DNA from 2 places in the Rossellomorea sp. DUT-2 genome. Region 2 is predicted to be linked to the other one. Evidence: a T-box and tRNA genes for the amino acid it is inferred to sense, from the RefSeq annotation. Region 2 holds a T-box; the other holds one or more tRNA genes.
The links. The T-box of region 2 lies ahead of argS (arginine--tRNA ligase). A T-box ahead of a tRNA ligase gene usually reads a tRNA of that ligase, here a tRNA-Arg.
Positions count from the first base shown of each region.

Region 1: it has a tRNA-Arg gene. The T-box ahead of argS (arginine--tRNA ligase) is inferred to sense a tRNA for this amino acid. The anticodon was not compared.

Region 1 covers NZ_JBQPEO010000004.1:228,193-232,397, reverse strand. Annotated here, with positions in the region: gene rpoN (RNA polymerase factor sigma-54) at 1-632, opposite strand, end outside; gene ACOSV2_RS16430 (3'-5' exonuclease) at 966-1,565, opposite strand; tRNA gene ACOSV2_RS16425 (tRNA-Arg) at 1,884-1,955, opposite strand; gene clpP (ATP-dependent Clp endopeptidase proteolytic subunit ClpP) at 2,661-3,257, shown strand; gene ACOSV2_RS16415 (ATP-binding protein) at 3,309-4,205, opposite strand, start outside.
Region 2 covers NZ_JBQPEO010000007.1:40,873-45,077, reverse strand. Annotated here, with positions in the region: gene ACOSV2_RS20765 (FtsW/RodA/SpoVE family cell cycle protein) at 54-1,229, shown strand; T-box leader at 1,281-1,484, shown strand; gene argS (arginine--tRNA ligase) at 1,536-3,218, shown strand; gene ACOSV2_RS20755 (YqaA family protein) at 3,442-4,023, shown strand; gene ACOSV2_RS20750 (diacylglycerol/lipid kinase family protein) at 4,072-4,205, opposite strand, start outside.

The DNA.
Region 1 (4,205 bases), on a different contig from region 2:
ATGTCTTTAAGCTCTACCGAAAGATCCTTGGCGATGACTTTCCACTTCTTTTCGGCAAAGTTTTGAAAATGATTCTCTACAATCCTTGTAACCAGAGGAGGAACATCGGCTTTCCTCTGCAACTGAAGGGATATGCACTCCTGCAGGGATCTCGCTCCTATACCGGCTGGTTCTAATTCCTGCAGCCTATTAATATAGTTATCTAGTTGAATCACTTCCAAACCATGTTTATGAATGAAGGATTCTTCGTCTACTCTTAAATATCCATTGTCATCCAAGCTGTATATTAATTCTTCCATTATCTTTCTTCCTGAAGAAGTAAGCGATTTCAAATTTAATTGAACAGATAGTGCATCCGCAAGGGACTTCTTTGGTACGGATACATATTCATACCAATCCACCGTGTTTTCGTGATTTCCGGCATTTCGTTTAAACGTATGAGGCTCTCGTTGATGAAGGGGATCTTGCTTTGGCGGTTCTAATTGTATAAGGGGATTCTCTAATTGCTTAGCTTCTATATAAGCATTCAGTTCCATCGTTGAATATTGGAGGATGGTGATGGCTTGAGAAAGCTGCTGTGTCATTTGAAGTTTTAATTGTTGATTTTGAAAAAGTCCTGCTTTCAAATTCATGATTCGTAACCTCCCATTCATTTATTCTACAATAAAATTGGTGGTTCGTTAATGGGAATTCGTTGGTAGTTGGTGGGTTTGTACTATATATATGTCTTTTCTCTCAAAAACTTTCACGAGGATAGCAGTAGTTGATTTCCGCTGCAGGTGCTCGCTTTCCGCGGGGCGTGAGTTGAGCACCTGCAGCGGAAATCAACTGTCAGAGTGTGGGTGTTCTCCATCCATCTCAACACCAATCTCTTAATATATTCAATAGAAACTGATAACAAAAAGCCCCCTGGAGGATGCCACAATTGAATATCATTATAAGATAAAGATTCTCGGAAAGTTGAGTTATTTAGCAGATTTACTTACTAGTGAAGAGCGATAGATGCCTTCGGATATTTCTCCCGGTTTAATTCGAGTCTTATTGTAGAGAGAATCAAAGTCCGTAATCTTGTACTCTTCTCCTAGCTTTAGCATTAATTGAGCGCATGCTTTAGCATCATCTGCAGCATGATGGTGATTATCTAATTCGATTCCAAAATAAGTACAAATAGATGATAGCTGATAGGCAGGAAGACCCTTCACCATTTTTCTGGACATTTGATATGTGCAGAGAAATTGGTTGTATACGGGCTTCATTTCATAACGAGCTAAATTATCCCTCAAAGCGTATCCATCGAAGGAAAGATTATGAGCAATCATCAACTTATTCTCTATTTTGTCCTTGATAGAATGATAGAAAGCATCGAACGTCATCGCGCCTGCAACATCTTGTGGTTTAATTCCATGTATTCTGATATTAAACCTATCAAATCCTTCTTCCGGATCGATTAATTGGTAAATGGACTCAACAATTTCACCATTTTCTACAAACACCATTCCGACTGAGCATATACTGTGTCTTGCACGATTAGCCGTTTCAAAGTCAAAAGCTACAAAATCTTTCACACGAATCCACCATCCCGGTTTTAGATTATTCTTCTTTGCAATATCAACGAGTTTCCTCTTCTTTTCCTCACCTCTAAATATTCTGGTGCAGGGCGAAACACCTTCTTGCAAAACCAATAAATCTCAACAAATAAATCTTTATTACCTTTTTGTAACCTATGTATAAAACACAAAACTGATCCGGCACTTCCTCAAAATAGGTATATTATATAATTATACAATATATAGAATTAAAACACCCTTAATCTCAGAAACGAAAAAAGATGCCTCCACAAATTAATAACTTGTAGAAACACCTTCATATCAGTATTACTGGTACGCCCTCGGAGGGAATCGAACCCCCATCTCAAGAACCGGAATCTTACGTGCTATCCGTTGCACCACGAGGGCATGAAATGAATAACCGTCACGAATACATATTATAAGCCAGAAAATGCTTGTTTGCAATAGATATTCTCGTTTATGTCTTTTTTAGATTATCCATTAATATCTTTTAAAAAATGCAGTGGGAAGTTCTTTGTAATTAGTTAACTCTTCAAGATCTCCTGTACTCTTTATCAATCCTATTAAAGAACCACAGAGTGTATTGAAGCGGAAGGCACTTGACTCCTGCGGGAATAGCGGGAAAGTACGAAAAGCGTAGGCGGCTCGCACAGCCCCGACAAGCATAAGATGAATGGGCCTAGAAGGCGTTCTTTGCCTTCTTGGCCCATTTAGCTTATGACCTCGAGGGGCTAGCCGCCGGAGCTGGAAAGTTGAGACCCCACAGGGCAAAGCCCGAGGAGGCTCAACTCACGCCCCGGGGAATCTTGTGCCTGTAGCGGAAAGGAACGGTCTATGATTCACTCTATACTGTTTTAGAAGGTAGATACATAATTCACTGAAATTGATCTTCTACTAACTTAAATAACAACAAACTTACCACATTACCCCCGTTTAAAAAAGGAATGAATGGGTATCATGTAGAAAGGATTTATATACAGGGTATTAAAGGAAGCGTTTAGTTTGACCTTTATTGACCATGGGTGTATGATAACAGTACAAAGTGAATAAGTAATTCAGAAAAATAAAAAGGATTTCTAAGGAGGAACGAGGATGAATTTAATTCCTACAGTAATTGAACAAACAAACCGCGGTGAACGTGCGTATGACATTTATTCACGTTTATTGAAAGACCGTGTAATCATGCTTGGAAGCGGAATTGATGACAATGTGGCAAACTCCATTGTAGCACAACTTCTTTTCCTTGAATCTGAAAACCCGGAGAAGGATATTTCGATTTACATAAACTCTCCTGGCGGAAGCATCACGGCAGGTATGGCTATCTACGATACAATCCAATACATCAAGCCTGATGTACAAACGATCTGTATCGGTATGGCTGCTTCAATGGGTGCGTTCCTTCTTGCAGCAGGTGCAAAAGGTAAGCGATTAGCCCTTCCAAACGCTGAAGTGATGATACACCAACCACTTGGTGGAGCTCAAGGTCAAGCTACGGAAATCGAAATCGCAGCGAAGCGAATTTTATTCCTTCGTGAAAAACTGAATCAGATCCTGGCTGATCGCACAGGTCAACCACTTGATGTGATTTCAAAAGATACAGATCGCGATAACTTTATGACAGCTGAAAGAGCGCTTGAATATGGATTGATCGATCGCATCATCACTCGTAATGATATGAATAATAAGTAAGAATACTGAACCCCCTCATGGATTCGACCATGAGGGGGTTTTTATTTTACTCTATTTCGATCGTATTTCCTCAACCGGTACTAAAATCTCACCGTTCATCCCTTTTTTCAACATCTGATGTAAAATCGTTTTAGATAACTTACTAGGGTGATATGGTTTGACTAAATAATCATTGGCTCCCAGCGTAAGTCCTTTTTCTTTTTCATCTAACGCCGAAGAAATGATAATCGGTACTTGGGCAAGATGTTGGTCCGATTTCATTTTTTCAAGTACATCCCATCCCGACATGCTGCCCTCGAGCATAATATCGAGGACAACGGCATCAGGCTTCGATTCCTGCATTTCCATCAAGGCCTCATTTCCTGACGGGGTGTGCTGCACCTTGAAACCACTATCCGACAGCTCTGCTTTCAGTAAGGATGCAAGATTGATATCGTCTTCAATGACGATGATATTCATCCCATTCCCGCAGTGTTCATCCTCTTTAAAGGTTTGGATGGTCACGAGAGGTAAGCGGATGGTAAACACGCTTCCTTTCCCCTCCTCTGATGAGACAGTGATTTCCCCATCATGGGTCTCGATGATTTCTTTCACAATGGTAAGACCTAAGCCCGTGCCTCCAATTCTTCTGCGGTCGGAGTTGTCCACACGATAAAATTTGGTGAATAAGTTTGGAATCGCATCATTTGGTATGCCTAGCCCTTCATCTCTTATATCTATGAGAATACTATCTTCTTCTTCCCGTAAATAAATCGTAATGGTACCCCCATCCGGAGAATATTTGATGGCATTGCTGATCAGATTGGTGAATGCCTGAGACAATTTATCCCGATCTCCAAGGACGATCGTACAATCCGTCTCCCTTGCAATATTAAAAGAGTGATGGGGTGCATTGACCTTTTGGGTATCGATCACTTGCTGCATGATCGGGACGACATCCTCAAATCT
Region 2 (4,205 bases):
CATTTCTATTAGACTAGGAATGTGAAATCTTTAGAAATTCAGGTGAATTGATTATGGAAACTCGCCAGCGATTTGCTGACAAGATCGATTGGGGTCTTCTCTTTTTATTAATGTTGTTTTTTATCGTCAGTGCTATGGGAATAAGCAGTGCCCAGACCTCAGGTCAATATGGGACAAACTTTGTGATAAGACAGGCTTTTTGGTATGTCGTAGGTGGAATTATTATTGGTGGAGCCTTATTCCTTGATTCCGATCAGTATAAGCGACTTGCCTGGTACATATACGGTGCAGGGATTTTCCTGCTACTAGTATTGCTCATCTCACCGGAAAGCATCGCCCCTTACAGAAACGGAGCCAAAAGCTGGTTCATGCTTGGACCGCTTGGTTCGATACAGCCTTCAGAATTTATGAAGACGTTCTTAATTCTTGCTCTGGCACGAATCATTACGAATCATCATGAGCTATACCCAAGTAAAACAGTGCAAACAGATTTTCAGTTGTTAGTGAAAATCGGGGTCACGACTCTCCTTCCCCTTGCTTTTATTATGCAGCAGCCGGATTTAGGGACTTCCCTTGTTATTTTAGCCATCATGACCGGAATCATCTTAGTTTCAGGTATTACGTGGAAGCTGATCGTTCCGATATATGCTTCTATAGGCGTGCTTGGGGGAATCATCCTTTCACTTGTGATTTGGGCCCCTGAGCTGCTTGAAAAATATTTAAATGTAAAGCCTTATCAATTTGGACGTATTTATGCTTGGTTAGATCCTTATAACTACGCAAAATTAGAAGGATTTCACTTAATTAACTCACTGAATGCCATTGGCTCCGGGCAGATCTTCGGGAAAGGCTACAGTGATGGAGAAGTATATATCCCGGAAAATCATACCGACTTTATTTTCAGTGTGATCGGGGAGGAATACGGATTTATTGGCGCAAGCGTCGTGATCAGCTTGTACTTCTTGTTAATTTACCATCTGACGAAAACGGCCTTGGACACGAAAGAACCATTCAACGCCTATGTATGCGCAGGGATTATCAGTATGGTTACATTCCATGTGTTCCAGAACATCGGAATGACGATTCAATTACTTCCGATCACCGGGATCCCCCTTCCTTTTATCAGCTATGGGGGAAGCTCTCTTATGGGGAATATGCTGGCCCTCGGACTTGTATTCAGTATGAGGTTCCACCATAAAACGTATATGTTTTCATCAGAAGATTCTTAATTACAGGTTGCATTCATCTCCAGAATGTGTAAAATAATAGTAATTATATACGAATATTCTATGATGAAGAGAGTAATTCCGACGTGGATCAAAAGCGAACCGGGGATGGTGTAAGCCTGGTGGGAAGCCTGGGATGAACCGCACTTCTGAGAAGTTTTTCTCGAAGATAGTAGAGAAAAACCGGGATCTCCCGTTATACAATGAGCGCCCTTTTGGGGAATAAGAGTGGTACCGCGAGCTAAACTCGTCTCTATGTTGGATAGAGACGGGTTTTTTTGTGTTTGATTTTATCAGGAGGTGTAGATGATGGATTTGAAATCAATAGTAGCCGATAGGCTCACGCATGTGCTGTCCGATTGGAACAAGAATGATCTTTATGAGTTGATTGAAACGCCCAAACATTCTCATTTGGGGGACCTTGCCTTTCCGTGCTTTCGGCTTTCGAGATCATGGAAGAAAGCACCCCACGTCATTGCCGAAGAGATTGCCGATGCCCTCTCCTCTCCCTTTTTCAGCAAAGTAGAAGCTGTGGGCCCTTATGTTAATATCCGATTTGATGGATTGAAAGCAGGGAAAGAAATTGTTTCAGCCATCTTGGCGAAAGGCACGGATTATGGAAGTCATGAATTTGGGAAGCAAAAGACCATCGTATTGGATATGTCCTCCCCTAATATTGCGAAACCTTTTTCTATGGGACATTTACGCTCTACAGTCATCGGAAATTCCATCTCTACCATTGCCGAAAAATGCGGCTACACAACGGAGAAAATCAATTATATCGGTGATTGGGGTACACAATTCGGAAAATTGATCGTCGCATTCAAAAAGTGGGGAGATCAACAAAAAGTGAAGGATAACCCGATCGCTGAATTGTTTATTTTATATAAAAAATTTCATGAGGAGGCAGAAAAGGATCCCTCACTTGAGGAAGAGGGAAGAAAAGCCTTTAAGCGATTAGAAGATGGAGACCAGGAAGTAACGGAGCTTTGGAGATGGTTTAAAGATGAATCACTTCATGCCTTTAAAACGATTTACTCTTTGCTTGGAGTGGAATTTGATTCCTATAATGGCGAAGCGTTCTTCAATGACAAAATGGAAGAAGTCGTGACATTGCTTCAAGATCATGACCTTCTCGAAACTTCTGAAGGTGCGAAAGTCGTTCGTTTAGAGGGGAATCTCCCACCTTGCCTCATCAAGAAGTCAGACGGAGCCACCCTATATGCTACGAGAGATCTGGCTGCAGCACTGTATCGCCATCGTCAGTATGACTTTGATGAAGCTCTATATGTTGTCGGACAGGAACAGACCATTCACTTCAAACAAGTGATGGAAGTACTGAAGAAACTCGGATTTAACTGGGCGGATAATATGAAACATATCCCCTTCGGACTTTATCTGAAAGATGGAAAGAAGATGTCCACCAGAAAGGGCAGAGTCATTTTACTTCAAGAGGTTCTTCAAGAAGCGATTCATATGGCCGAAGAAAATATTAAGCAGAAGAACCCTGATTTAATTAATGCTTCAGAGGTGTCGAAAGATGTTGGGGTAGGCGCCGTTATCTTTCATGATTTAAAAAATGATCGGGTGAACGACATTGAATTCTCCCTGGAACATATGCTGACCTTCGAAGGTGAAACAGGTCCATACATTCAATACACGTACGCCAGAGCTCAATCCATTCTGAGAAAAGCGGGTGGATCCCTTCCATTGACGTTTGAGGGGCTTGACGATGCTGAAAGCTGGGACGTGATTAAACAGTTACGCTTATTCCCGGAGATGGTAGAGAATGCGTGGAAACACTATGCGCCTTCAACCATTGCCAAATATTTAGTCGATACCGCACAAAGCTTTAACCGTTACTACGGAAAAACAAAAATCATTTCAGAAGACTCCCAGCAGGCCTCCCGTTTAGCCTTGGTTCACGCTGTTTCGACTGTACTCGCGGAAGGATTACGATTATTGGGAATGAAGTCTCCTTCAGAAATGTAGAATAAATAAGATTTCTGTCACTATTTCCCGAGAAATTATTTCGCTTAAAGCTTTATCAACCTTTGTTATTAGTTACATCAATTGTATATGTTACAAAACTTCCGTGAAGTGGTTTCATCCATACAGGATAATTCATGACTCCTTTTGTGAAAAGTGATATACTTTCTTATGTTCCATTAAAATCGAAAATTACGCTTGATCAATAAAGGAGATTACTGAACTTATGTCTGAACTACTTCACGCTTTCGAAGCTTGGTTATTGGATTATGGTGTATGGGGTCTGATTCTTGTTTCCTTCGCCGATTCATCCTTTTTCCCCATTCCACCTGATGTATTACTGATTCCATTAGCGATTGCCAATCCGGAGAACGCATTGCTTTATGCACTTTATACAACGATCGCTTCCGTTATCGGTGCCCTTTTTGGCTGGTTGATCGGAAAAAAACTTGGAAGACCGATTCTTGTGCATTTCTTCTCTGAAAAAAGGATTCAAAAAGTAGAGGAATACTTTACTAAATATGGAGCAATGGCTCTTTTAATTGCAGGATTGACACCTATCCCTTATAAGATTTTCACCATTTTCGCAGGGGTTTCAGGTGTTAAGATCAGAGTACTGGTGATCTGGTCGATTATCGGGAGAGGAATTCGTTTCTTCCTTGAAGGTGCAATCATCTTAGCACTTGGAGCTAAAGCAAAACCTTTCATTGAAGAGAACTTTACACTTCTTACACTTGGAGCCGGTGGCGTCTTAATCGCCGTTTATCTTTTATACTTGGTCATAAAGAAGAGAAAACAAACTGTTTAATCACAAAAAAAGAGAGCAAGGGGACAAATAAGCCCCCTTGCTCTCTTTTTATTCTGACATTCCAACTACAAATCGCAGGTGCTTATTTAACACTTGAAGAGATTGCCTGGTTCCTTCATATAATTCCCCATCCATATCAAGCTTTTCATTCTGTCCAAGTTCGATATGGGCTTCCCTTGCTT